DNA from 3 places in the Microbacterium sp. LWH12-1.2 genome. Region 3 is predicted to be linked to each of the others. Evidence: riboswitches for the same ligand, from Rfam matches in the RefSeq annotation. Region 3 holds a riboswitch; each other region holds the start of a gene.

Region 1 (9,451 bases), 1.1 Mb from region 3:
CAGCGTCGCGATCTGGTCGTTGCGGCTTCGGCCGGCGCGCAGCCGCCCGCCGAGTTCCGGACCGAGTTCGGCGATCAGAGCCTGCTCCAGGGCGCCGTGCACGTCCTCATCGCTCGGAGCCGGTTGCAGACTTCCGTCCTGCACCGAGCGGAGCACAGCATCCAGCCCCTCGTGCATCCGCTGCGCCTCGTCCGGCTCCAGATAACCGGCGGCAGCGAGCGCGGTCGCATGCGCGTGGGAGCCGGCGATGTCGTACGGCGCCAGGATCCAGTCGAAGTGCGTCGAGCGGCTGAGCTCCACCAGCTCCGGCGACGGCCCCGTCGCGAACCGGGCGCCCCAGAGCGCACCTTCGTTCGTGCCCTCGTGCTTCGCACCGGTCATCTTGCGTCCTTCGTCTTGCCGAGCAGCCAGACCAGCAGCGCCTTCTGCGCGTGCAGCCGGTTCTCCGCCTCATCCCAGACCACGCTCTGCGGGCCGTCGATGACCTCGGAGTCCACCTCGTAACCGCGATCGGCGGGAAGACAGTGGATGAAGATCGCCTCAGAGTCGGCGAGGGCCATGGTGTCCGGGGTGACCTTGTAGGCACCGAGATCGCGGATCCGTGCGAGCTTCTCCTCCTCCTTGCCCATCGACACCCAGGTGTCGGTGACGACGACATCGGCTCCGATCGCAGCAGCGACCGGGTCGGTGAGGAGAGTGATCGAGCCACCCGTCTCGGCCGCGCGGCGCTCTGCGGCCTCGACGACATCGGCACGCGGAGCGTAGCCGGCCGGAGCGACGACCCGCACGTGCATCCCCGCTGTGACGCCCGCGAGGATGTACGAGTGCGACATGTTGCTCTGGCCGTCGCCGAAGAAGCTCAGTGTGAGTCCCTTGAGCTCGCCCTTGTGCTCGCGGATCGTCAGAAGATCCGCAAGGAGCTGGCACGGGTGGAAGTCGTCGGAGAGCGCATTGATGACCGGCACCCTGGTGCCCCTGGCCATCTCCTCGAGCCCTGCCTGCGCATAGGTGCGCCAGACGATGGCCGCGACCTGGCGCTCGAGCACGCGCGCGGTATCGGAGGGCGTCTCCTTCCCGCCGAGCTGGCTGTTCGCCGTCGAGATGATCAGCGGAGAGCCGCCGAGGTCGGCGATGCCGACCGCGAACGAGACCCGGGTACGGGTCGAGGACTTGTCGAAGATCACCGCGACGGTCTGGGGGCCGGCGAGGCTCTTGTCGGCCCAGCGGTCCTTCTTCAGTTCGAGCGCGAGATCGAGGATCTCGGCCTGCTCGGCAGGAGTCAGGTCGTCATCGCGCAGCAGGTGGCGGGTGGTCATGCGTGAACCTTTCCGGTCTCGGGTGCGGATGCCGCGGCGGCGGATGCCTGGACATCGGCGAGTGCGGCGGCGAACAGCTCACGGAACTCGGCGATCTCGGCATCGCCGATGTTCAGCGCCGGTGCGATCCGCACGGTTTCGGGATTGGCCGCGTTGATGATCAGGCCGCGCTCCTGGGCGGCGGCGACGACGTCGCCGGCCACCGGCTGCGTGAGGCCGACGCCGATGAGGAGTCCGCGACCGCGGACGCCGTCGATCAGCGGCGAGCCGATCCCTTCGATGACGGCTCGCAGCTCCTCGCCGCGTCGTGCGGCGTTGTCGACGAGGCCCGCGTGCTCGATCTCGGCGAGCACGGCGTCGGCGACGGCCGTCGCCAGCGGGTTCCCGCCGAAAGTCGAGCCGTGCGAACCGGGGGTGAACAGCGCGCTGGCCGCACCGAACGTGACCAGCGCACCGATCGGGAACCCACCGCCGATCCCCTTCGCCAGGGTGATCGCGTCCGGCGTGATGCCGTCATGACTGAACCCGAACCAGGCCCCGGTACGACCGGCGCCCGTCTGGATCTCGTCGACGATGAGGAGGGCGCCGTGCTTCAGCGTGAGCGAGCGTGCCGCAGCGAGGTACCCCGCTGGCAGTTCGACGACCCCGGCCTCGCCCTGGATGGGTTCGACGATGACCGCAGCGACGCGATCATCGATCGCCGCTTCGAGCGCTTCGATGGTGGCGGGAATGTGCTCGACGCCGCCGGGCATCGGCTCGAACGGCGCGCGCATGGTGGCTTTCGCGGTGAGAGCGAGCGATCCCATGGTGCGACCATGGAAGCCGTTCTCCAGGGCGATGATGCGCGGGCGTTCCGTTCCCCCGTGCAGGCGGGCGAGCTTGAATGCCGCCTCGTTCGCCTCGGCACCGGAGTTCGAGAAGAACACGCGTCCATCGATCCCCGCGCCGGCGAGGCGCTTCAGACGAGCGGCGAGCGCGAGCTGCGGCGGAGTCGCGAAGTAGTTCGAGACGTGGGCGAGAGTGGCCGCCTGCTTCGAGATGGCCTCGACGAACACCGGGTGCGCATGTCCGAGCGACGTCACGGCGATGCCGGCGAGGAAGTCGAGGTGGCGTCGGCCGTCGGCGTCCCACAGGTAGGAGCCTTCGCCACGCGTGAGCAGCGCAAGACGCGGTCCCGCGTTGAGGACCAGATCGCTCGCCGCGTCATCCTGCCAATTACTCATGCCGATACCCCGTTCGCTGCCATGACCACTTCTGTTCCGATTCCTTTGCTCGTGAAGAGTTCGACGAGTACCGAGTGGGGCACTCGCCCATCGATGATGGCCGCCGCGTCCACTCCCCCCTCGACAGCGTCGAGGCAGGCCCGCATCTTCGGGATCATCCCCGACTCCAGCTTGGGCAGCATGCTGATGAGCTCGGTCGAGGTGAGATGAGAGACCAGCGAATCCCGGTTGGGCCAGTCCGCGTAGAGGCCGGGCACGTCGGTGAGGATGACGAGCTTGGCGGCATCCAGGGCGATCGCCAATGCGGCCGCCGCGGCATCCGCATTCACGTTCAGCGATTGTCCCGGGTGATCGAGATCGGGGGCGATGCTGGAGACGACCGGGATGCGACCGGCGGCGAGGTGATCGAGCACCGGCGTCGGATCCACCTCCACGACGTCGCCGACGCGTCCGAGATCGATCTCTTCGCCGTCGATGATGACGCCGCGGCGGCGGCCGCCGAACAGGCCCGCGTCCTCACCGCTGAGACCGGTGGCGATCGGACCGTGCGAATTGATCTTCGCGACGAGCTGCGGGTTCACCTGGCCGGTGAGCACCATCCGTACGACGCTGATCGCCTCGGTGTTGGTGACCCGGTAGCCGCCCTTGAACTCGCTGGGGATGTCCAAGCGCTCGAGCATGTCGGAGATCTGCGGCCCGCCACCGTGCACGACGACCGGCTGCACGCCGACGTAACGCAGATAGGCGATGTCCTGTGCGAATGCTTCCTGCAGCTCATCGGAGATCATGGCGTTGCCGCCGTATTTGATGACGACGATCTGGTCGCGGAACTTCTTCAGCCACGGGAGCGACTCGATGAGCGTCGAGGCCTTGACGGCGGCGACGTCCGGCGTGGTGTCCTGGATGTCGGTCATGAGGCGTACGCGCTGTTCTCGTGCACGTAATCGTGGGTGAGGTCGTTGGTGAGGATCGTTGCCGACGCATCGCCGACCTTCAGGTCGATCACGAGGTGCGTCGCGCGCGGCGTGAGGTCGACCTCTTCGCGGGGGCGATCGGGACCGCCCTGCGAGCACACCCGGACGCCGTTCATCGAGACGTCGACGTCGTACGGATCGAACTGCGCGTTGGTGGTGCCGATCGCCGCGAGCACGCGCCCCCAGTTCGGGTCGTTGCCGAAGATCGCCGCCTTGAACAGGTTGTTGCGGGCGACGGAGCGTCCGACTTCGACGGCATCCTGCTCGGATGCCGCATTCCGGACCTCGATCGTGATGTCGTGACTCGCGCCCTCCGCATCGCCCTGCAGTTTCACGGAGAGTTCGAGGCAGAGGTCGGTGAGCGCCTGGGTGAAGTCCTCGAGGTCCGGGACGACGCCGCTCGCGCCGTTGGCGAGCAGAGTGACCTGGTCGTTCGTCGACATGCAGCCATCGGAGTCGAGGCGGTCGAACGTCTGCCCGGTGGCGCGGCGGAGAGCCGCGTCGGCCTCGAGCGGCTCGAGGACGGCATCGGTGGTGAGAACGACGAGCATCGTGGCGAGGCCCGGTGCCAGCATGCCGGCACCCTTCGCCATGCCGCCGATGGTCCAGCCGTCGCGCGTGATCGTCGCCGTCTTCGACACCGAGTCGGTTGTCATGATCGCCTCGGCGGCGGATTGACCGCCATCCGCGCTGAGTTCGGCGATCGCGTGGGCGGTGCCGGTGAGCACCTTCGCACGGAACACCTCGTCGCCGACCCCGATCAGTCCCGTGGAGCAGATCAGCACGTCACCGGCGCTGACGCCGAGCAGCTCGGCCGCCTTCTCCGCGGTCTGATGCGTCGTCTGGAACCCGAACGTTCCGGTGAAGCAGTTCGCTCCTCCGGAGTTGAGGACGACCGCCTCGACGACGCGGTCCGCGACGGCCTGCTGCGACCAGATGATCGGGTTCGCCTTCGCGCGGTTGCTCGTGAAGACAGCAGCGCCGACCTTGCGCGGACCGCGGTTCACGACCACGGCGACATCGGGCTTGCCGGTGGACTTGAGACCGGCGGCGACGCCAGCGGCTTCGAATCCTTGGGGTGCGGTCACGCTCATGGTGCGACTCCGTTGATTGAGAGGGCGCGGTCCTCGGGCAGACCGAGCGCGAGGTTCATGGACTGGATGGCTGCTCCCGCGGTGCCCTTGACGAGATTGTCGACGGCGGTGACGACGGTCACGCGATTGGCTGCCCGGTCGATGGCGAGACCGATCAGGGCGGTGTTCGCGCCGAGCACGTCGGCGGTGCGCGGGAAACGGCCCTCCGGCAACAGCTGCACGAAGGTCTCATCGCCGTAGGCGCTCTCCCACGCGGCGCGGATCTCGGCATCAGTGACTCCGGGCACGATCGGCGCGGTCGACGTCGCGAGGATGCCGCGCGACATCGGCACCAGGACCGGCGTGAAGGAGATGCGGATGCTCTCGGGTTCCGCCCCACTGGACGCAGCGAGAGCCTGGCGGATCTCCGGGATGTGCCGGTGCGTTCCACCGACCGCGTAGGGGTTCGCGGTGCCGAGGACCTCACTGGCGAGCAGGTTCTGCTTGAGGCTCTTGCCCGCTCCGGATGGGCCGACCGCGAGGACGGAGACGATGTCACCGGGATCGATGACGCCCGCGGCGACACCTGGTGCGAGACTCAGGCTCACCGTGGAGGCGTTGCAGCCGGGCGCCGCGATCCGGGTCGCGTGGCGCAGAAGCTCGCGCTGCTTGACGCCGTCCACGAGGAGCTCGGGGACGCCGTAGCTCCACGGCTCGTGGAATGCGCCCCCGTAGAAGGCATCCCAGGCCGCCTCGGAGGTCAGGCGGTGATCGGCACCGGCGTCGATGACGAGCGGGGTGTCGCCCAGCGCATCGGTGTACTGCCCGGACTGGCCGTGCGGGAGAGCGAGGAACACGATGTCGTGACCGGAGAGGATCTCCGGCGTCGTGTCCTGCAGAGCGAGGTGAGCGAGCGAGCGCAGGTGCGGCTGATGATCGATCAGCGGCTGACCGGCATTCGAATGCGCGGTCACGGTACGGATGTCGATGTCGGGATGACCGGCGAGAAGGCGCAGAATCTCGCCGCCCGCATAGCCGGATGCGCCGGAGACGGCGACGGTGTACGTCATGCTTCTACCTTAACGGTCGGGGTCGGATGAGCCGGAGCGGCGACACCGGCACTCGACTGCCATCGGGCAGGAGCGCGGGGTCGCCTAGAGTCGGCGGTCGGACCGGCGTCGGCGCACCGAAACGACGCTCGGAACGAGCGTCAGTGAAGCGGATGCGGCCGAAGGCATGCCTGGACGATAGCGCGCGCTCGGCAGCATCCGCAAATCAGCAGCGTCATCGAGACGCGCAGCGCTCCATCGGCGCGTCGAAGAACGCCCGCTCATGACGGGAGGAAAGCTCGAACGCGCGGAACATCCGGGCGCGGGCGTCCGGGCCCACCCCCGCGGCGGCGTTCGCGACGTACCCGATCGCCCGCCGATTCGCTTCCTCGAACGCAGGGTCCGCGTACGTGGCGAGCCACGACGCGTAGGGATGCTGCGGGTTGCGCGCATAAGCACCGAACTCCCCCGCGTGCAGGCGCTTCCCGAGATCGGTGTACAGCCAGAAGCAGGGCAGGATCGCGGCGATGAGTTCGGTGTAATCACCGCCGAACGCGGTGGATCGCAGGTGGTCGAGATACGCGGTGGTGGCCGGTGCCGGCTCCGCCGCGAACGTCCACGTACCGACGCCTGTCTGCGGGGACAGCCACGAAGCGTGCAGCTCCAGTTCACCCACGATGGCTCCGTGCGCGGACTGCGCCCAGAACGCCTGCTCTTCGGAGGTCGGCGCGAGCCGTCCGGCCTGGGCGAGCACCCGAGCGTATTCCCGGAGGTAGAGCGCGTCCTGGCCGAGATAGAACAGGAAGGGTTCGCGGGACAGTGTGCCGTCGGCGAGACCGCCGATGAAGGGCAGCGCGTCGATGTCCGATCTGATCTCCGCGATCCGCGCCCACCAGTCAGCGACGACCTCCTCGGGTATCGGGGACGACACGATGCCTCCTCGTCGCCAGAGCCCGGCGAAGTGGCTGATCGGCCCCTGCCCGCCTCCGACATTGAGGGTTTCGCTCCCACGGAGGGATTCGCGCACCCACGCACGGGACACCGCGACCGCCTGGGACCAGTCGTCGCCGTGCGCACGTCGTGTGGCGAGAGCGGACGACAGCGAGCATCCGGTGCCGTGGGTGTTCACCGTCGCGATCCGTGCACCGCCGAACTCGTGTACGACGCCGCCCGGCTCGACGAGGGCATCCGGGGACTCGTCGCCGGGAAGGTGCCCGCCCTTGACCAGCACCGCCGCACCGGTCTCATCGGACAGCGCCACGGCCGCGGCGATCGCGTCACTCCAGTCGACGATGTCCCGATCAGTGAGCACCCCGAGCTCGATGAGGTTCGGCGTGATCAGGTGCGCCTGAGCGAACAGGGCACGCAATGCGACCTCCGCATCGGGATCGAGCAGTCGGTCGCCGCTTGTGGCGACCATCACCGGATCGACGACGACCACCGGCGGACGGGTGACCGTGAGCCAGGCCAGCACCGTGCGGATGACTTCGGCGTTCGCGAGCATCCCGATCTTGACGGCATCGATCTCGATGTCGTCGGAGACGGCATCGAGCTGCTCCCGGAGGAACACAGTCGGCGGCACGTGCACTGCGCGGACGCCCCGGGTGTTCTGCGCCGTGAGCGCGGTGACCACCGCCATACCGTAACCGCCGTTCGCGGCGATGGACTTGAGGTCGGCCTGGATTCCGGCCCCGCCGGAGGGGTCGCTGCCCGCGATGCTGAGCACCCGAGGTACGGACGGTGGACGCAGAAGATCGCTCATTGCGACATCCCTTCGCTAGTACGAACTAGATCAGGTTCGACGGGTGTGTTCTCAGCCGCGGATGCGGCACCCCGTGTCACTGCTCGCAGTCTATGTGACCAGCTCTTCGAGGCCGGGCAGAACCGGGATCGTCCACGTCGATTCCGGACGCCAGCGCACCCACTCGCGATCGAACGGCCAGTCCCCTTCGTGGAACGAGGTGATCGCCGCATCCGCGTGGCGCTCGATCTGCGCGGCCTGTTCTCTGGTGAGGCGCCCCTGCTCGACACAGGCGGCCAACTCGTCCTCGTCCTTGAGATGGATCGTGCCATCGGCCTCGATCTCGACGTCGAGGATGTGGTCGGAGGAGTACGTATCGCGGTCGGTGCGCAGATGCGCGTTCTCGAGGTTCACGTACCAGCCCGCGAACTCCCAGTCGTCGCCCGTCGTGTCGCTCCAGAACAGCCAGATCGACCAGGGCAGGCCGGCCGGAGCGATCCGCACGACTCCGTTGCCCCACCACTCCTCGACGATGCGGGTCCGGGTGACGAGCCAGCGCTGGTCGAGCGGCACGGTTCGGATACGACGACCGTCCGGCCCGCCCTGACCCTCTACACGCGTGCCCGCGGCGAGCCAGGCGACGAGACCCCGATCGTCATCGCGGACCACCCGCATCGGCGCGATGTACGACGGATCGCCGGGCTGCCACCCCGGCCGGCGGTAGTGCCAGTTGACGACCTCGCCTGCACTCAGGAACGGCCCTTCGCCCATCGGCCGGGCGCCTTCCGGCACGGCGGCCGGGGTGCTGTGCGGAAGGATGCTCATCCCGGCACGATACCCCCGGCTCGCCGCTGCGCAGTACTCAGTCGCGCAGTGTCGCCGCGAAGCGCTCCTCAGCCAGCGCGACGCCGGCGAGTTTGGCTTCCGTCGCCTCTGCGGCCGTGAGCGTGCGATCGTCCGCGCGGAAGCGCAGAGCGAACGTCAGGCTCTTGAAGCCGTCGGGCACTCCGTCACCGCGGTAGTCGTCGACGAGGCGCACCGTCTCGAGCAGCGCGCCGGCGCCCTCCACGAGCGCGCCACGCAGTTCGGCAGCGCTGACGGCGACCGGGACCACGAGCGAGACATCCTGCGTCGCTGCCGGGAACGTCGACAGCGATGCGGCGACCACACGGTTTCCAGCGAGCTCGAGGATGCGGTCGAGGTCCACCTCGAGCACGGTCGCGCGCCCCGGCAGATCGGCGCCTTCGGCGACGACAGGGTGCAGTTCGCCGACGTAGCCGACCTCCTCGCCCCCCAGGACCAGCGAGCCGGTGCGCCCCGGGTGCAGAGCAGCGCGCTCGGCCTGCACGACATCGATCTCGACGCCGGCAGCCGCAGCGATCACACGCACAGCATCCAGCGCTTCAGCGAGGCCGGCGGCCTCTGCAGCACGGCCAGGCTGACGGGCGACGACGTTGCCTGCGAGCAGGACGGCGACGTGACGGTGCTGCGGAGGAATCGAGGCGTTCAGCTCTGCGAGCTTCTCCTCGGAGGGACGCTCGCCCAGCGGCGGCACGGTGTCGGTGCCATACGTCACTCCCGGTTCCGGGAGGAACACGATGCCGGTCTCGAACAACGCGAGGTCAGTGAGGCCGCGCGAGATGTTGCGGTGCGCGATCTGCAGCAGACCAGGGATCAGCGAGCGGCGCAGGTACGGCGCGTGCCCGTCGAGCGGGTTTGCCAGCCGGATGCTCGGCAGGTGCTCCCCCGACGCCGAACCGTGCAGATCGTTCTGCATCTCGGTCGTGAAGGGGAAGGCCGGCGTCTCGACGAACCCTGCCGCTGCCAGCGCATCGGCGACACGGCGTCGGCCCTGCTGCAGCGGCGTGAGTCCGCGCCCGGATGGCGGCGTCGGAAGGACCGACGGGATGCGGTCGAGCCCGTGGATACGGGCGACTTCCTCGGCGAGCGTCCACTTGTCGGTGAGATCCGGACGCCAGGTGGGCGGGATGACCTGCCAGCCCTGGCCGACCGCGGTGATCTCGGCGCCGATCATGGTCAGGGCACCCGTGATCTCGGCATCCGTGTAGTCGACG
Region 2 (9,451 bases), 1.1 Mb from region 3:
GCAACTCGAGTTCGGCCACGGCAGGCACCACCGCAGCGGCGTCGCGCAGCAGTTCGTAGACGCCTCCCGCCGACACTGCCGGCCCGCCGTGTTCGCGTTGCGTGGCACCGAGCACGACGGTGCCGTCAACACGCGGCAGGAGGTACACCGACGCACCGTGCACGCGAGCGCGAACGGTGCAGTCGAGCAGCGGGCGCAGCCGATCGGGAACGCCCAGGCGCAGGATGTCGCCGTACACCGGGCGCAGCTGCGGCACGAACGGCATCCCGTCGAGGCGGCCGGCGGCGAGGCCGTTCGCGACGACGACCTCTCGCGCCGTGATCACGGCGTCATCGAGGCGCACGCCGATCGCGGGCGACATCGGATCGTTCGGGTCTTCGTGCAGGATGCCGCGCACCACGGTGCGCACGATGCGATCTCCGAGGGCGGCGAGCAGAGCGGTGGCGAGGGCGCGGGGGTCGATGCGATGCTCGCGCACGCGACGGACCGCGGTCGTCCGCGGACCGAGGAGGGGTTCGAGGCGTCGCGCTTCGCGGAGGGTGAGCACCTCGATCGCGCCCGGTTGGAGTGCGGCGAGATCGTCGAAGCTGCGCCGATCGGCGTCGTCGACGGCGAGGAGCAGAGTCGATGCGGCCTCGAATCCGCACCGGCCGCTACCCGGAATCGTCGCGAGGAAGGCGGGATACCGCGCCGCCGATTCCTGGGCTATGACATGCAGCGACTGCTCTGTGGGGCGGTGCTCGCTGATCGGCGTGATCATGCCGGCTGCGGCATACGTCGCGCCCGACGCCGGTTCCGGATCGACCAGACGCACGTCACGGCCCGCCCGCGCGAGCTCCCACGCGATCGACAGCCCGATGGCTCCCCCGCCGATCACGACGGTATCGCAGCGCACCGATACACTCGCCGCATGCTGCTCTCCTCCGCCCGGCTCTACCTGTGCACCGACGCCCGCCGCGATCGAGGGGACTTCACCGAGTTCGTCGATGCGGCCTACACCGGCGGCGTCGACATCGTGCAGCTGCGCGACAAGGCACTCGAAGCCGCCGAGGAACTCGAGTACCTCGGCATCCTGCGCGAGGTCGCCGAGCGGCACGGCCGACTGTGGGCCGTCAACGATCGGGCTGATATCGCGGCCGTCTCCGGCACGCCCGTCCTGCACCTCGGCCAGGGCGACCTGCCCCGCTCGGCTGCGCGCCGCATTCTCGGCGGCGACGTCGCACTGGGCCTGTCGACCCACGACGCCGACCAGCTCGCCGCCGCCCGCGCCGAGCCCGGACTCGACTACTTCTGCGTCGGACCCGTGTGGGCGACGCCCACGAAGCCCGGCCGCGCCGCCGTCGGCCTCGACCTCGTACGCGCGGCCGCCGATGCCGACCTGGCCGGTGTCGCGCGGCCGTGGTTCGCGATCGGAGGGATCGACCTCGACACGGTCGACGAAGTGGTCGCCGCGGGCGCGAGCCGGATCGTCGTCGTACGCGCGATCACCGAGGCCGGCGACCCCGCCGATGCCGCGCGGAAACTGCGCGCGCGGCTGCCCGAGATGTGACATCCGCTCAGCCGCGGAGAGTCGGCTCTGGCAATTTCTCGTCAGCCGGATCCCGCAACGCGGGCGCCGGCAGATAGACGGTTCCCCCGGCTTCGCGGAAGGCCTCGGCCTGCTGCTGCATCCCGGCGATCGCCGTCTGTTCGGCGACGCCACCGAAACGGTCGCGGATGTCCTGCGAGATGCGCATCGAGCAGAACTTCGGCCCGCACATCGAGCAGAAGTGAGCCGTCTTCGCCGGTTCTGCCGGCAGGGTCTCATCGTGGAACGCCTCGGCGGTATCCGGGTCGAGTGACAGAGCGAACTGGTCGCGCCAGCGGAACTCGAACCGCGCCTTCGACAGGGCGTCGTCGCGGTCGCGGGCACCGGGGTGGCCCTTGGCGATGTCGGCGGCGTGAGCGGCGATCTTGTAGGTGATCACACCGGTCTTCACATCATCCTTGTTCGGCAGCCCGAGGTGCTCCTTCGGGGTCACGTAGCAGAGCATCGCCGTGCCATAGCGGGCGATCTCGGTGGCGCCGATCGCCGAGGTGATGTGGTCGTAACCGGGCGCGATGTCGGTCACGAGCGGGCCGAGCGTGTAGAACGGGGCGCCGTGGCAGAGCGCCTGCTGCCGCTCGACGTTCTCGCGCACCAGGTCGAACGGGATGTGGCCGGGACCCTCGACCATCACCTGCACGTCGTACTGCCATGCCCGCGCCGTGAGCTCGGCGAGGGTGTCCAGCTCGGCGAACTGAGCGGCATCGTTGGCGTCTGCGGTGGAGCCCGGCCGCAGGCCGTCGCCGAGCGAGAAGGCGACGTCGTACCGCGCGAAGATCTCGCACAGTTCGTCGAAGTGCGTGTACAGGAAGTTCTCCTGATGGTGCGCGAGGCACCAGTCGGCCATGATCGACCCGCCGCGTGACACGATGCCGGTCACCCGATTCGCGGTGAGCGGCACGTAGCGGAGCAGCACGCCGGCGTGGATCGTCATGTAGTCGACGCCCTGCTCGCACTGCTCGATCACGGTGTCGCGGAAGATCTCCCAGGTCAGGCTGCGCGACTGGCCGTCGACCTTCTCGAGAGCCTGGTAGATCGGTACGGTGCCGATCGGCACCGGCGAGTTGCGCAGGATCCATTCGCGGGTGGTGTGGATGTCGTCGCCCGTCGACAGGTCCATGACCGTGTCGGCCCCCCATTTGGTCGCCCACCGCAGCTTGTCGACCTCCTCGGCGATCGAGCTCGTCACCGCGGAGTTGCCGATGTTCGCGTTGATTTTCACCAGGAACGCCCGTCCGATGATCATCGGCTCGGACTCGGGGTGGTTCACGTTCACCGGGATGATCGCCCTTCCCGCGGCGACCTCGGAGCGGACGAGTTCGACGTCGCACGCCTCGCGCACTGCGACGAAACGCATCTCGGGCGTGATCACGCCGTGGCGCGCGTAGTGCATCTGGGTGACGGTGCGCCCATCGAGACCGCGGCGCGGCGGGCGGCTCGCACCGCGCCACTCGGCGGAGGCTGCACCACGTCGAGTCGCGCTGCGACCGTCGTCGTGGAGGTTGCGGGCACGACCCGAGTACTCCTCGGTGTCGCCGCGCGCGGCGATCCAGCCGTCGCGCATCGGCGGAAGGCCCGCCTCCGGCTCGCACGGCGGCCCTTCGGTGCGGTAGACATCGAACGGTTCGTTCGCCGAGGCATCCGGCGAATCGGCGAGCGAGATGCGGGTGACGGGCACCGAAATGCCGTGTTCTTCGTCGTGATGGTGCGCGAGAACGCGCACCTTTTCAAAGGTGCTCACAGGCTCCTACTTCCTACGCCGGCATTACCCGGACAGGTTCTACGGTCGCAGGCAGCTTCAGCCAGATCTCAGCCCGTGCTCGGGCACCCGTGTGGACGGGATGATGCTAGCACGCGGGCGACGACGAAGTCGGCGCCGACCGCCCACTTAGAGTTGGCAGGTGACTTCCTCCTCCGGCGACTTCGAGCTGGCGATGGACGAGATCCGCGTGGTCGCCGGATTCGCCGCCGAAGCAGCGGCACGGATCCTCCCGATCTTCGAACGCGTTCACTCGGATGATCCCCGCCCTCGTGCGGCCGTCGATGCCGCACGGGCGTTCGCCGCCGGGGCGCCCCGCACGATGCTGCAACGCACGACGGCGTTCGCCGCTCACCGTGCGGCGAAGGAATCGACCGATGAGCGCGCGAAGCTCGCCGCGCAGGCCGCCGGTGACGCAGCGGCAGGGGCGTACCTGCATCCGATCGCCAAGGCGCACCAGGTCGCTCACATCCTTCGCGCCACCGCGATCGAGGCGTACCTCGCCGAGCTGGACGGCGTGGGCGATGCGGAGGCCGGTGCTCTCGCTGTCCGGCGCTGCGCGGAATCCGCGAGCCCCGGTCTCATCGACGTCCTTCGCCGATACCCTCCGGCGCCACCGGGGACGAACCGCGTCGCGCAGATCATGAGCATGCTCGACACCGCACTGCGAAACGCCGATCGGTAGTCGGCGGCATCCGCCGCGCCGACCTCCTCGCTCGCCGGGCCGTCTGGGCGGAGCCCCCTCAGCGCAGCGTTCGCACCGCTCCGGTATCGGTGGGCATCGTCATATCGTCGTACGCGGCGCGGGCGACCTCGACTTCCTCGATGTGCGATTCGGCCCACCGCCCGAGTGCTGCCAGCGGCTCTTGAAGGGTGCGCCCGAGTGGAGTGAGGGCATAGTCGACGCGCGGAGGCATCTGATCGAACGCCGTCCGGGAGACGATCCCGTCGCGCTGGAGTTCTCGCAGAGTGTCGGCGAGGACTTTTCCGCTGATACCCCCGACTGCTTCGCGGATCTCCCCGAACCGCAGGGCCCCACCGCTGAGGGCGACGACGATCATCGCCGTCCACTTGTTGGCGATCCGCGCAAGCGATGTCCGCGAGGGACACGTCGCGAGCATCACGTTCCACTCCGGTCTTTCCATGATCACGTCCTTGGTTACGTTGAGGTAACAGGTTACCAAATGTAATCATAGGTCAGATCACACCGATAGAAGGAGAAATGCAATGAGCGAGAACACACCTGCTGCTGTGGCGGATGCCTATTTCAGTGCGCTCGGCAACGGCGACGTGCCCGCCGCGATGAGCCTCATCAGTCCGGACGTCGTCTGGCACCAGCCCGGAGCCAACCGATTCTCCGGAGATCACGCCGGTATCGACGGTGTCGGCGCCATGATCGGCGGCATGATGGAGGTCAGCGAAGGCACCTTCCAGCTCTCGGTGTCTGGGCCCGCCATGGTCAACGGCGAGTTGGTCGCCGTTCCGGTTCGCTTCACCGGCCGGCGCAGCGACGCATCGATGGACATGAGCGGCGTCGATCTGCTCACCGTTCGTGACGGGAAGATCGTCGAGGTCCACCTGTTCTCAGAGGACGGTGCGGCCGAGGACACATTCTGGGGACGCGCCTGAGGCGCGCGCTCGGGATGCGGTGGGGTTCAGGCGCGAGCCGTCTGAACCCTGCCTGCCGCCCCGGTCGAGAGCACGCAGTGTCAGTGGCCGTCGCCGTTGGTTCGTGCGCGCATCCGCCCTGTCTGGTGCGCCCAGATGGCGATCTCGACGCGGTTGCGAGCGCCGAGCTTGGTCATCAGGCTCGCCACGTGCGTCTTCACCGTGCTGAGGGTAATGAACAGCTCAGTCGAGATCTCGCCGTTGCTCAGGCCACCAGCGACCTTCGCGAGCACCTGTTCCTCGCGCTCGGTGAGCGGCTCGATCGGCTGCGGTGGCGGCGCAGCCGGCCCCGCTCCGGCGAAGGCCTCGAGCAACCGCACCGTGACGTTGGGGGCGATCAGGGCATCCCCGCTCGCGGCAGCGCGGATCGCCTGGGCGAGCAGCTCGGACCCTGCATCCTTGAGCAGAAAGCCCTTGGCACCCGCCCGCAGCGCCGCGAAGACGTACTCGTCGAGGTCGAAGGTCGTGACGATGACGACCGCCATCGGGTCATCCACGCCCGGGCCTGCCAGCACGCGGGTCGCCTCGATGCCGTCGAGGTCGGGCATCCGGATGTCGAACAGGCAGACGTCCGGTCGCAGGCTGCGGGCGAGGGCGACCGCTTCGTTGCCGTCGACTGCCTGACCGACGACCTCGATGTCCGGTTGCGCGTCGAGGATCATGCTCAGCCCTGTGCGCACGAGCTCCTGGTCGTCGGCGATGAGCACGCGAATGGTCATGGTGCCCATCCAACACGAGGAAGCACCGCGGTGACGACCCATCCGCCGCCGGGCGCAGGGCCGACCTGGCAGGTGCCGCCGAGCAGAGCGGCGCGCTCCGTCATGCCGATGATGCCGAAGCCCGGCGTCGGCGACGCGGCGACGTCTCCGTCGTTCGTCACGCTCAACCGCACCCCGCGCTCGTCTGCCTCCACGAGCACGTCGACACGGGTGACCTGACGCCCGTGTCGGAGGGCGTTGGTCACGGACTCCTGCGCCAGGCGGAAGACCGCAGCAGCCACCGGCGGCGGGATGCTGCCGTCGTCGCCTTCGACCTTCACGGTGACGTCCGCGCCGCCCGGCCTTGTTCCGGCGAGCTGCTCGATGTCGTCCAGCCGCGGGCTCGGCGCGAGCTCCGCCGTCTCGCCCTGCCGCAGCACTCGCACCATCGACCTCAGCTCGCTCAGGGTCTTGGCCGCCTCCGCCTCGATCACGCCGAGCGCGTCCTGCGCTGCGCGCGGGTCTCGCGCCGCCACCGCAAGACCCGCCTGGGCACGGATCGCGATGGCGGAGACGTGGTGGGCGACCGTGTCGTGCAGGTCACGGGCGAGGTGCTCACGCTCCCGCATCCGGATGCTGTCGAGGAGGCGTCTGCGGGATCCTGCGCGGTAGCGAAATGCGGTGCCGAGCAGCGCCATCGTCAGCAGCAGCGCGAACCCGCCGACGAGCTCGTTGAGCCCTCCCCCTCGGACGAACGTGAGCCCGAGGCTCACGAGGAGAATGCCCGATCCGATCATGAGGTCGCGACCGGATCCCCAGCGGTACAACGCGTACACGATCACCATGACGAAGAGGTTCGTGTAGAGGACGGGGTCGGGCAGGAGCAGGTCGATCGGCACCATCACCACGACGAGCATCAGAAGCGGCTTGGTGCGGCGCCACAGCACGGTCGGCAACACGGCGAGCAACACGATCACCATGAGGACCGGCTGCGACAGATCGGTTCTGAACATGCCCTCGACCACCGCCAGCACGGCGACAAGAGCCACGAGAGCCCAATCCCGCCAGACCCGGCGCGGCGGAGGGGGCGCCGCGCTCGGCGCACTCCACGCAGAACGCAAGAGGCCGGTCACCACGTCAGGATACAAGCGCACCACGGCCCGACACCCCGCGCACGCGTCGGCCGGACCGTCGGCGGCGTCGTCGGATGAGCAACTCCGCAACGACGCTGTTGATCACGAAGCCCGCAGCGACGAACCAAGCCTCACCGTATACGTCGACGTCACCGAGGGGGATCGTCCACAACACCAGCACGAGGGCTTGGGTACTGCCAGAGAGAGCGAGCGCATAGGCGCGCGTCATCCATGCTCCGTGCGCAGCGAAGTCGCGCCGCGTGATCGCGATCACGGCCCGCACGAGAAACACCATCATCGCTCCGGCGAAGACGAGACGAACCATGGCGAGTGCGAGCTCGTCCGTCGGCCCACCGAAGAAGATCGCGAGCCACGCGGCCGACAGTGCCCCGATGAATCCCGCAGGAATCAGGACACGGCCGGCGATGCGGTGCCACCCACGCCGAGTTCGCAGTGCCGGAGAGAACTGGAATGCGCCGAGGACGCAGTACACGGTCATCGCCGCGATGTGCGCGACGATCGGCACCGACGAGAGCACTGTGTCTGCGGGCTCGGTGCCCACCTCCTCCAAGCGAAGCACTCCGCCAATCACGGGTAGGACGCTGAGCAGCAGGAGACCGGTGATGGCCAGCCATCCGCTCCTCGGCCGCCGCTTCTGCTCGGCAAGGGGGCGGGTGGTCTTCATCTGTTGCGACATGTCTCGATGCTCGCCTGATCGAGCGCCCTGGACATCGGCCTTCCGCACGGACTCAGAGCCGTACTTTCGGCCGACCGGATCCGGGCCGTCCGGCCGATGACGCGCTTCCCCGAGACGGCGAGCATCGAGTCATGACAACCAACACGACCATGACCGCGGCCGTATACCGCCGCTTCGGCGCCCCCGAGGAGGTTCACCTCGAGCAACGCCCGATCCCCTCGCCGAAGCCCGGCGAAGTGCTCATCCGAGTGCACGCGAGCACGGTGAGCGTCGCCGATCACCGAGCCCGCGCTCGGGACATCCCCTCGGGCCTCGGGATGCTCGCCGCCATCGGGCTCGGCCTGTTCCGGCCCAGCCGGCCGATCCTCGGCATGGATGCCGCGGGCGTCATCGCAGCGGTCGGCTCTGGCGTCACCGTCTTCGCCCCCGGCGACCAGGTCATCGCCTCGATGGACGCAGCGTTCGGCGGTCACGCCGAATACGTGTGCCTGCCCGCTGACGGCGCGATCACCCGGGCGCCCGCCACCATGACCCTCGAGGAGGCGGTGACGCTGGTGTTCGGCGGCATCACCGCGCAGGGCTTCTTCAACCAGGTCACGATCGGGCCGGGCACCTCGGTGCTCGTCAACGGCGCATCCGGGGCGGTCGGCACAGCCGCGATCCAGCTGGCGAAGCATCTCGGTGCCGATGTCACCGCCGTCACGAGCGGCGGCAACGCACCACTGGTCACCTCCCTCGGCGCCGACCGGGTCATCGACTACACCCGCCAGGACTTCGCCTCGGGAGGCGGCACGTATGACGTGGTCGTCGACTGCGTCGGCAACGCCCCCTTCAGCCGGGTAGAGGCATCCATCAACCCCGGTGGGGCGCTCCTGCTCGTCATCAGCGACCTGTGGTCGATGCTGCGCAGCCGCGGGCAGAGCCGCCGCTCGGGAAAGCTCGTCACCTGGAACGTCGGCAAGCACGGCGCTGACGAGCTCGCGCACCTGGTCAGCCTCGCGGACTCCGGCCGCTACCAGGCCGTCATCGACCGGTCCTTCGATCTGGCCGACATCGTCGAGGCGCACCGCTACGTCGACACCGGCCGCAAGCGGGGCAATGTCGTGCTGCGCATCGTGCACGCCGAAACCTCACACGACAAAAGGAGCACCCGATGAGTACACGTCGATCCACCACCACGACTCTGGAAGAGCAGCAGGTACCGGTCAAGGCCAAGCTCGCCGCCGCGTGGACGAGCTTCATGTTCCTGTACATCTACGTGGACATCCTCGCCTTCTACAAGCCCGGCACCGTCGATGACATCCTCATCGGCGTGGTCTGGGAATTCGACATCACCCAGACCTGGGCGATCACCGCGCTGACCCTCCTGGCGATTCCGATCTTCATGGTCGTACTGTCGACGACGTTGCCAGCCAGGGCCAACCGCATCGCGAACCTCGTCGTGGCCTCGATTCAGGTCCCCTTCGCGGCCTTCAACGCGGTCGGCGAGCTGGGAGGGTCGTGGATGTACTTCTACTTCCTCGGCGTCGCGCTGGAGCTGATCCTTCTCGCCGTCATCCTGCGGTACGCCTGGACCTGGCCGCGCACCGCACCCATGACGGGCCGTGGCGACCAGCCCAGGCCATGAGATCCCCAGTCCGGTGTGAGCCAGTCCGTCGCTGGCTCAAGTGAGACATGACATCCGCGGATTCCGCGGGTGTCATGTCTCACTTGTCGGCGATCTGTCTCATCCGAGTTGTCAGAAATCTGAAGATCTCCAGGTCGCCGCTTCGCTTGGATGTCGGCACGTAGCCGTGTCATCCCACCGAAAGGCGGCGAGCGTCAGAGACTCCGCGGGTGGATTAGTTGTCGCGCGTTGCGTCCTGCTGTTGCAGCCAACTCACGATCGCCTCGTTGAGTTCGGTGGGCTTT
Region 3 (9,451 bases):
ACCGACGGCAGAGCGATCGCGAGCACCCGCAGCATCGTCGCCAGCGCCAGGGCGAGGGAGCCGTCGCTGATGCGCAGCACGAACCAATCGACGTAGACCGTTCCGCTCGTCTCGCCGTAGAGGGCGATCGTGAGCCCCGTGAGCGGAGCCGCGAGCCACACCGGCCAGGTGCGCACCCAGAACTCGCGCCAGCCGATCCCCGCGAAGAGGAACAGCACGCACTCCAGCACGAGCGCAGTGGATGCCGATACCGGGTCGAGCGTGAGGATCAGCGGGATCGCGACCAGTGCGCTCACGCCGAGTTTGGCGACCGGGTTGATCTGCGCGAGCCCACCCGTGCGCGCATGCGAGTCGAGGACCGTCATCCCGCACCGCCCAGTTCGAAGCGCTCGGCGTGCAGCGCCCTCGCGACATCGACGTCATGGGTGATCGTCACGATCGCCGTCCCGTCATCGCGAAGGGCGGCGAGCATGGCGACGAGTTCCGCCCAGGTGCGGGCATCCTGCCCGAAGGTGGGCTCGTCGAGGACGAGCACGCGCGGTCGGGTCGCCAAAGCCGCCGCGACCGTCAGCCGTCGCTTCTCGCCGCCGGAGAGCGTATACGGATTGGCCAGCGCGAGGCGGTCGAGCCGCAGCCGCGTGAGCAGTTCGTCCCTGCGTTCCGCGATCTCGTCCTCCGCCATGCCGAGCGCGCGCGGTCCGACGGCGAGCTCGTCGCGTACGGTCTTGGCGAGCAGCTGATGCTCCGGCTCCTGGAAGACCAAGCCGATACGCGTCAGCAGGTCGCGCGATGCCCAGTGGATGGGTTCCTCGCCGATGTCGGAGGCCAGGGCGACGGATGCCGTGAGCCGGCCGGCGGCCGGTGGCAGGAGTCCAGCGAGCGTGAGCCCGAGCGTCGACTTTCCGGCACCGTTCGGCCCGGTGATGGCCAGCACCTCCCCGGCGCGCACGTCGAGGTCGATGCCCGAGGCGACCGGTCGGCCCTTCACCCGTGCGACCGCAAGGTCTCGGGCCGATAGCAGCGGTTCCCCAGGTCCGCGGCGCGGGGGCGACGGCGGTACGGGGGCGAATCCTGGCACCCAGACGCCGTCGGCTGCGAGCCGAGCGCCCTCGACGCCGAGCACGCGGTCCGGCGAGCCGTCAGCCACGACGCCTCCCTGGCCGATCACGATGACCCGGGTGATCAGCGGCAACCAGACGTCGAGGCGATGCTCGACGACGATCAGCGTGGCCGGCTGCGCCTGCAGCATCCGCTCGACCGCGTCGCGCACCTCGATGACGCCCTGCGGATCGAGGTTCGCCGTCGGCTCGTCGAGGAGCACGAGCCCCGGTTGCATCGCGAGGATGCCGGCGAGCGCGAGGCGTTGCTTCTGCCCGCCGGAGAGCGCCTTCGTCTGCCGGTCGAGGGGCACGTCGAGGCCGACCGCGTTCAGTGCGGCGCCGACGCGCGACCAGATCTCCGGCCGCGGCACACCGAGGTTCTCGCATCCGAAGGCGACATCGTCGCCCACCCTCGCGAGGATGACCTGCGAATCCGGGTCCTGCAGCACCAGGCCGCTGCGACCTCGCGTGGCCGACGCGGGCGCCCCGTCGACGAGCAGTTCACCGGTGCTCTCGCCCTCTTCGTCGCCGCCGAGGACGCCGGCGAGTCCGTGCATCAGGGTCGATTTCCCCGACCCCGAAGCACCGAGCACGAGCACCCGCTCCCCCGGCTCGATGCGGAAGGAGATCTCCTCCAGCGCCCAGGCGAGACGGCTCGCGTGCCGCCAGCCCCAGCCGCGCGCCTCGACGGCGGCGGGGCCGGTGGTACTCGCGCTCATCAGACCCGGACGCGCGCCTCGCGCCCGGAACCGAATCTGTCGAGGGCTCCGGTGGCGGCGATGCCTCGCGCCAGCACCCAGGACAGGATGCCGGCGATGATGGCGCCCGAGATCACGGCGCTGATCAGGTAGACGACGGTGAAGGTCGGGCCGGATCCTGCGTACCAGAGGATCAGGTTGTTGATTCCTCCGGCAAGAGCCGCACCCGCGCCGGCGAGCGCCGCGACCGGCAACGACCAGCGCTTGTAGAAGAAGAGCAGGAAGATGAGTTCGGCGCCCAACCCCTGCACGAGTCCGGCCTCGATGGTGAGGAATCCGCCCCACTGGTTGCCGACGAGTGCGGACACGACCGCAGCGAGCACCTCGGTGTAGATCGCAGCGCCCGCCTTGCGGATGATCAGGCCGCCGAGCACGCCGGCGAACAGCCACGGCCCGTCGAGCAGGCCCTGCACGCCGGGAAGCAGCGGTTCGAGCAGTGCTGCGGGGCCGAGATAACCGACGTTCCAGGCCAGGAAGATCAGGCCGGCGGCGACGCCGATGACACTGGCGACGACGATGTCGACGATGCGCCAGCGCCAGATCTCAGGACGACGCAGGCCCTTTGCCTCGGACGTGGCCACCGATGTGGGCGTGGATGTACTCATCTGAACTCCTCCCTGCGCTGGCATGACCCAGATCAGGTTCGACGGTCGAAGCGCGATCGCTCCCTCTCAGCCCGGCTCGCCGGACTCCCGTGGTTGTGCTGTCGATCTTACTCTCGCCGCTGCCCGCGCGATTCCCCTCTCGCGGCGGACGACTTTCACAGGCGCGGAGGCGGGATACGCCGCGAATTCCTTGAATGATTCGGTAGCGTGTGCAGGTGACCCTTCGTGACGCGCGCCCGGATACGGGATCGGATGCGGCGGCCGCACCCGCGTCGATCGATGACGCGGCGGTGGCCGAGACCGCACTGTCTGATGCTGCACTGCCGGATGTCGCTGCGATTGCCGGATCCGGAGCAGTCGAATCCACAGCCCCCGCTCGCTGGGCCGATGCCGGACGCGGCGCGACCGCGCTGACCTGGGTCGATCCGGCGACGATCGCGAACGAGACGCGGCCAGGGACGCTCGACGGCCCGATCGCAACGGCGAACGGCGCGAGCCTTTTGAAAGGTGCCCGACTGCGCAGCGGTTTCGCCCAGCCGCAGACGCTGGTGCCGCTCGGGATCCTCGCAGGGCTCGTCGCCGCCTATGCCGGAACGACGTTGCTGTGGCCCCTGCACGAGATCGCGCCGACAGTGCAGGCAGTCGAGTTCGAAGCGGCATCCGCACCGCCCGCATCGCTCACCTGGCCGACGCAGGGCAGCGCGGCCGTCGGCGTCGAGGGCGTCGGCGCGGTCGCCTCCGCTCTGGACGAAGCGGGCATCGCCAGCATCACGAAGGTCGTCAGCACCCTGATGGTGCTGGACAGGCTCCCGCTCGCCGTCGGCGAGCAGGGCCCGGAGTACTCGTTCACTCTCCAGGACAGCGAGGACTACTGGGATTACCGGATCGCGGATCAGTCCTCGCTGGATGTTCCCGTCGGTGGCACGTTGACGGAGTTCCAGATGCTGCAGGGCATTCTGCTGGGCTCTGCCAACAACTACATCGACCGGCTGTCCGACGAGATCTGGGGCTCGGAACGCGCCTTCGCCGATGCCGCTGAGGTGTGGCTGCGCGAGCGCGGACTCGAAGGCATCACCGTGGTGACCCCTTCTGGTTTCGATGAGGGCAACACCGCGACGCCGGAGGCGCTGGTCAAGCTCGCGCAGCTCGCCATGGAGAACCCGGTGTTCGCGAGCATCGTCGGCACGAAGTCGGTCGATATTCCTGGTGTCGGCGTGGTGACCAACGGCAACGGGATGCTCGCGGATGCGGGCGTCGTCGGCATTAAGACAGGCACCCTCGAGTACTACAACCTCCTCACGGCGAAGGACGTCGCGGTCGGAGACACCACCGTCCGGCTCTATGCCGCCGTCCTCGGTCAGAACGGCGACGACGAACGCCTCGCCGTGACCCGCACGCTCTTCGCCGAGGCCGAAGCAGCTCTGCAGACGCAGAAGCCGACGGTGCCCGCGGGCACTGTCGTCGGCGAGGTGCAGACGGTGTGGGGCGAGTCGGCGAAGATCGTGACGGATGCCGATGCCGCCGTCATCCTCTGGAATGCCGGCACCGCAAAAGTGACCCCCGAGTTCGACCTGGGCAACACCCAGGCGGCCGGCGACGTGGTCGGAACGCTCACGGCGACCGGGCCGCTGAACACCGCCGAGACGAAGCTCACCCTCGCCGATGAACTCGCGGGCCCGAGCCCGTGGTGGCGGCTGACGCATCCGCTCGAACTGTTCGGGATCGCCGAGTCCGCTCAACGCTGACCGGTCTCGCCTGCAGCATCCGTTTCCCCCGCCCCTTCATCTGACACACGAACGAGGCGCCACCTGAGGGAGCTGCACGAGGCAGCCACCCAACACGCCCAGGGACCCGCACAACGCGAGACGCCCCACCCCGCGCGATGCGGAGTGGGGCGTCTGCGTGATGGAGGTCAGGCCTTGCGGTCAGGAGCCTCCGGGCTTTCGAGGATCGCCTCTGCGGCTGCAACCTCGGCCGCCGGCATCCCGACGCCGACCGAGGCACCGATCCGCGCGGCTTCTGTTTCTGCTTCCTCAGCGTCACCCGTGACGACGACCGGAGTCGACGCGGTGAGGGCTTCCTCAGCGTCGATGTCGGTCGCAGCCTGCTCGAACTGCGACTGGTACAGGCGCCAGTAGGCCCCCTGCGCAGCGATGAGCTCGTCGTGCGTGCCCTTCTCCACGATGTCGCCGTGCTCCATCACCAGGATGAGGTCGGCGTCGCGGATGGTGGACAGGCGGTGCGCGATGACGAACGATGTGCGTCCTTCGCGAAGCGCCGCCATCGCGTGCTGCAGCAGCAATTCGGTGCGCGTGTCGACCGCCGAGGTCGCCTCATCGAGGATGAGGATCGACGGCTGAGCGACGAACGCTCTCGCGATGGTGATGAGCTGACGCTCACCCGCCGAGACGTTGGAGGCGTCCTCGTCGAGCACGGTGTCGTAGCCCTCGGGCAGCGCGTGCACGAAGCGGTCGACGTACGTCGCCTTCGCCGCGGCGAGCACCTCTTCATCGGTGGCCGTCGAACGCCCGTAGCGGATGTTCTCGCGGATGCTGCCCGCGAAGAGCCACGGATCCTGCAGGACCATACCGGTGCGGGAGCGCAGGTCGTCGCGCGTGATCTCCGCGATGTCCTGCCCGTCCAAGGTGATCCGGCCACCGCTGAGCTCGTAGAAGCGCATGATCAGGTTGACGAGCGTCGTCTTGCCGGCACCCGTCGGTCCGACGATCGCCACCGTCTGCCCCGGCTTCACCCGGAACGAGAGGTCCTTGATCAGCGGACGCTCCGGCGTGTACGAGAACTGGACGTTCTCGAACTCGATGACGCCCTTGCCGTCGACGAGCTCCGGTGCGTCATCGGCATCCGGCTCCTGCTCATCCTCGTCGAGCAGCTCGAACACACGCTCTGCGGATGCGGTACCCGACTGCACGACCGCGGCCATACCGCCGAGCTCCGCCAGCGGCTGGGAGAACTGCTGCGAGTACTGGATGAACGCCTGCACGTCACCGAGCCGCAGCTGGCCGTTGGCCACCATGAGGCCGCCGAGCACGGCGAGTGCGGCGTAGCTGAGACTGCCGACGAAGGTCATCGCCGGCATGATGATGCCGGAGAGGAACTGCGCCTTGAACGCGGCCTGGTACAGCTCTTCGTTCTCGACCTGGAACTTGTCCAGGGCGTCCTGCTCGCGACCGAAGACCTTGACCAGCGCGTGACCGGAGAAGGCCTCCTCGACGCGCGCGTTCAGGCGGCCGACCTTGCGCCACTGGGTGCCGAAGGCCTTCTGCGAACGCGGCCCGATGACACCGAAGATCACGCCCATCAGCGGCAGCGCGATCAGGGCGACGAGCGCGAGCTGCCACGAGATGGAGAACATCATCACCAGCACGCCGATGACGGTGAGCACCGAGGTGAGCGCTCCGGAGAGCGACTGCTGCATCGTCTGGGTGATGTTGTCGATGTCGTTCGTGACGCGCGAGATCAGCTCGCCGCGCTGCACCTTGTCGAAGTACGACAGTGGCAGACGGTTGATCTTCGCCTCGACCTCTTCACGCAGGCGCCACATGGTGCGCACCATGATGACGTTGATGACGTAGCCCTGGATCCAGCTCAGCAGCGCCGCGACGACGTAGATCGCCAGTACCGCCGTGATGATCCAGCGCATCGCCTCGAAGTCGATGCCGGCGCCGACGGTGAAGTCCCGCAGTGCCGCTACTTGGTTGGCGAAGTCGGTCTGTCCGAACTGGCGCAGTTGCTCGACGACCTCGTCCTTCGGGGTTCCGACCGGGAACCCGGGGAAGTCGCCCTGCGGCTGTGCCAGCTGGTTCGACATGAACCCGGCGTAGACGAGGTTCGTCGCTTCGCCGAGCACCTTGGGCGCGGCCACTGTGAGCACGACGCCGATGGCGCCGAGGATCGACACGAACACGAACCAGACGGCGGAGGGCTTCAGCAGCCCGATCATCCGCCCGAAGCTCTTGCCGAAGTTGTCGGCCTTGCCCGGCGCCACGCTGTCCCAGTCGCCCGAGTTCTGGCGGGCTTGCTCAGCGAGCTCTGCCTCGTACTTCTCCTCGTCGGTGAGTTCCGGTTCGACGGTAGCGACGGCCCCGGCGGCCGCTGGGCGCTCGCGGCGGTTCTTCGGCTTCTGCTCGCTCATGCGTCCACCCCCAGCTGCGACTCGACGATCTCGCGGTAGGTCTCGCTGGTCTCGAGCAGCTCCTCGTGGGTGCCGACACCGACCATTGTTCCTCCTTCAAGGACGACGATGCGATCAGCATCCGTGATCGTCGACACGCGCTGGGCGACGACGATTTTGGTGACATGCGGCAGTTCTCGCCACAGCGCCTGCCTCAGGCGCGCATCCGTGGTGAGGTCGAGCGCCGAGAACGAGTCGTCGAAGACGAGGATCTGCGGCTGGTGCACGATCGCGCGGGCGATCGCCAGGCGCTGGCGCTGTCCGCCCGAGACGTTCGTGCCGCCCTGGGAGATGCGTGACTCCAGACCATCCGGCATCTCCTCGACGAAGTCGCGCCCCTGCGCGATCTCGAGCGCGTGCCAGAGATCTTCGTCCGTCGCCTCCTCCCGGCCGTAGCGGAGGTTGGATGCCACAGTGCCGGTGAACAGGAAGGGACGCTGCGGTACCAGGCCGATGCTCTTCCAGAGGGCTTCGACGTCGGCCTCACGCACGTCTGTGCCGCCGACGAACGCGGCACCGCCAGTCACGTCGAACAGGCGGGGGATGAGCGAGATGAGCGTCGTCTTTCCGGCACCGGTGGAGCCGACGATGGCGACGGTCTCACCCGGTTCCGCGGCGAAGCTGATGCCGCTCAGCACCGGCGATTCGGCTCCGGGGTAGGTGAATTCGACGTTGTCGAGGGCCACCGAGCCCGGTGTCGGGAAGTCGACGACGCCGTTCTCGGGGCGGCTCATACCCGCCTCAGCGTCGAGGACCTCGCCGACGCGCTCGGCGGAGACTGCCGCACGCGGGATCATCATCGCCATGAAGCTCGACATGATGACGCCCATCATGATCTGACCGATGTACTGCATGAAGGCGAACAGGGTGCCGACCTCGACGGTGCCCTCGTTGACCTCGATGCCACCGAACCAGATCACCGCGACGACGGTGACGTTGAGGATCAGCATGAACAGCGGGAACAGCAGAACGAAGAGCGAGCCGATCTTGCGGCCGACCACCATGATGTCGGTGTTCGCTCCACGGAAGCGCTCTTCCTCGATGCCCTCGCGCACGAACGCACGCACGACGCGGACGCCGGTCAGCTGCTCGCGCATGATCCGGTTGATCGTGTCGATCTTCGTCTGCATGCTGCGGAACAGCGGCACCATGCGGCTGATGATGAGCACGGCGACGATGAGCAGCACTGGCACCGACACCGCGATCAGCCAGCTCAGGCCGACGTTCGTCGTGACTGCCATGATGATGCCGCCGATCGCGAGCAGCGGTGCGGTCACGAACATCGTCGCGCCCATCATGGCGAGCATCTGCACCTGCTGCACGTCGTTCGTGTTGCGGGTGATCAGGGAGCCGGCGCCGAACTGCGAGACCTCGCGCTCGGAGAAGCCGCTCACCTTGGCGAAGACGTCGGCGCGGATGTCACGGCCGGCACCCATGGCGGCACGCGCGGCGAAGTAGGTTGCGATGACGGATGCGACGATCTGGCCGAACGACACGGCCAGCATGAACAGGCCGGTGCGCCAGATGTAGCCGGTGTCGGCCTGTGCCACGCCCTTGTCGATGATGTCGGCATTCAGACGCGGGAGGTACAGGGCTGCGAGGGCGCTGAGGAACTGGAACACCAGCACGCCGAGCAGCAGCCATCGATATCGAGAGAGATAGCGGACGAGGAGTTTTCCCAGCACAGGCGGACTTCCTTGAGAGGGTTGAACGGCGGATTTCTCGGCAGGCGGATGCCGACCGACAATCGGCCACAACAAAGATTGCCACGAAGGTCGGACATTCGTATCCCCCTTAAGGCGGACCTTCGCTGACAGCGAACGAATCCCTGGCCGGTGCTCATTTTCTGCACCGAGACGAAGAAGCGGATGCCGCGGCATCCGCTCCCGATCACTAACCGCGTACCACTTGCATGACCGAAGCACGGTTGCAGGGCCGAACAGCCGGATCCGCGGCCGTTTCGACACTGTGGTCATGCAAGTCGTACGCCCTGTACGCCCGATCGAGGCGGCGGGCCGCGCAAGCGGTGACCGTGGTCAGAACAGCGGCTGCGCCGGAACGTGGGCGCGGGCGCCGGCGCCGGCATCCGCTTCGAGCTCGGCGATCGACGCGGGCTGCCAGCGCGGGTTGCGGTCCTTGTCGACCAGCTGCGCACGGATGCCCTCGACGAGGTCGGGGTGATGCTCGGCGAACCAGAGCACACGGCGGTACTCCCCCTCGAGTGCCGCGCGAAGGCCCGGCAGTTCGCGCGCCTCCCGTACGGCTTCGAGGGTCACCGTGAGTGCGGTCGGTGAGAGATCCTCGAGGAGGTCGGCGATGGCCGCAGCATCCGGAGTCCCCTGTGCGCGCAGCCGCTCGATGATGTCGGCGACGGTCGGCGCCGAGAACGCCTCGTCGATCCAATCGCGGTCGGCGGGAAGCGTCGAGGGTTCCGGCGTCTCGTCGAACAGCAGGACGATCTCGCTCGGACCGGTCGGATCGGCGCGGTACGCCAGCGCCTCACGGAGCGCGTCGAGGTTCTCCGACGGCACGTAGTGGTCGGCGAACCCCAGATAGATGGCGTCCGCACCGGTCATGGTGCTGCCGGTGAGTCCGAGGTACTCGCCGAATCGCCCCGGCGCCCTGCCGAGCAGCCAGGTGCCGCCGACGTCCGGTGTGAAGCCGATCCGCGTCTCCGGCATCGCCAGCTTCGACCGCTCGGTGACGATGCGGATGGCGGCGTGCCCGGCGAGGCCGATCCCGCCGCCCATGGTGACGCCGTCGGCCACGGCGACCACCGGTTTCGGGTACTCCGCG

Evidence for each region. A riboswitch is a leader RNA that binds a small molecule or an ion and turns the genes downstream of it on or off. The one in region 3 is predicted to bind thiamine pyrophosphate.
Region 1: another riboswitch for thiamine pyrophosphate. It lies ahead of MRBLWH12_RS07370 (bifunctional hydroxymethylpyrimidine kinase/phosphomethylpyrimidine kinase); the one in region 3 lies ahead of MRBLWH12_RS12455 (ECF transporter S component).
Region 2: another riboswitch for thiamine pyrophosphate. It lies ahead of thiC (phosphomethylpyrimidine synthase ThiC); the one in region 3 lies ahead of MRBLWH12_RS12455 (ECF transporter S component).

What each region holds. Positions count from the first base shown of each region.
Region 1 covers NZ_JBEGIJ010000001.1:1,521,893-1,531,343, forward strand. Annotated here, with positions in the region: gene argH (argininosuccinate lyase) at 1-381, opposite strand, end outside; gene argF (ornithine carbamoyltransferase) at 378-1,316, opposite strand; gene MRBLWH12_RS07350 (acetylornithine transaminase) at 1,313-2,539, opposite strand; gene argB (acetylglutamate kinase) at 2,536-3,453, opposite strand; gene argJ (bifunctional glutamate N-acetyltransferase/amino-acid acetyltransferase ArgJ) at 3,450-4,607, opposite strand; gene argC (N-acetyl-gamma-glutamyl-phosphate reductase) at 4,604-5,656, opposite strand; gene MRBLWH12_RS07370 (bifunctional hydroxymethylpyrimidine kinase/phosphomethylpyrimidine kinase) at 5,871-7,397, opposite strand; TPP riboswitch at 7,388-7,481, opposite strand; gene MRBLWH12_RS07375 (DUF402 domain-containing protein) at 7,488-8,201, opposite strand; gene pheT (phenylalanine--tRNA ligase subunit beta) at 8,239-9,451, opposite strand, start outside.
Region 2 covers NZ_JBEGIJ010000001.1:3,726,940-3,736,390, reverse strand. Annotated here, with positions in the region: gene thiO (glycine oxidase ThiO) at 1-895, opposite strand, end outside; gene thiE (thiamine phosphate synthase) at 911-1,549, shown strand; gene thiC (phosphomethylpyrimidine synthase ThiC) at 1,557-3,326, opposite strand; TPP riboswitch at 3,320-3,427, opposite strand; gene MRBLWH12_RS17725 (putative immunity protein) at 3,487-4,029, shown strand; gene MRBLWH12_RS17720 (winged helix-turn-helix transcriptional regulator) at 4,088-4,489, opposite strand; gene MRBLWH12_RS17715 (nuclear transport factor 2 family protein) at 4,572-4,973, shown strand; gene MRBLWH12_RS17710 (response regulator transcription factor) at 5,054-5,731, opposite strand; gene MRBLWH12_RS17705 (sensor histidine kinase) at 5,728-6,843, opposite strand; gene MRBLWH12_RS17700 (DUF2306 domain-containing protein) at 6,848-7,540, opposite strand; gene MRBLWH12_RS17695 (NAD(P)-dependent alcohol dehydrogenase) at 7,672-8,697, shown strand; gene MRBLWH12_RS17690 (DUF6326 family protein) at 8,694-9,167, shown strand; gene MRBLWH12_RS17685 (alpha/beta fold hydrolase) at 9,382-9,451, opposite strand, start outside.
Region 3 covers NZ_JBEGIJ010000001.1:2,625,978-2,635,428, forward strand. Annotated here, with positions in the region: gene MRBLWH12_RS12445 (energy-coupling factor transporter transmembrane component T family protein) at 1-365, opposite strand, end outside; gene MRBLWH12_RS12450 (ABC transporter ATP-binding protein) at 362-1,819, opposite strand; gene MRBLWH12_RS12455 (ECF transporter S component) at 1,819-2,463, opposite strand; TPP riboswitch at 2,454-2,564, opposite strand; gene MRBLWH12_RS12460 (D-alanyl-D-alanine carboxypeptidase family protein) at 2,679-4,208, shown strand; gene MRBLWH12_RS12465 (ABC transporter ATP-binding protein) at 4,376-6,616, opposite strand; gene MRBLWH12_RS12470 (ABC transporter ATP-binding protein) at 6,613-8,340, opposite strand; gene MRBLWH12_RS12475 (enoyl-CoA hydratase/isomerase family protein) at 8,692-9,451, opposite strand, start outside.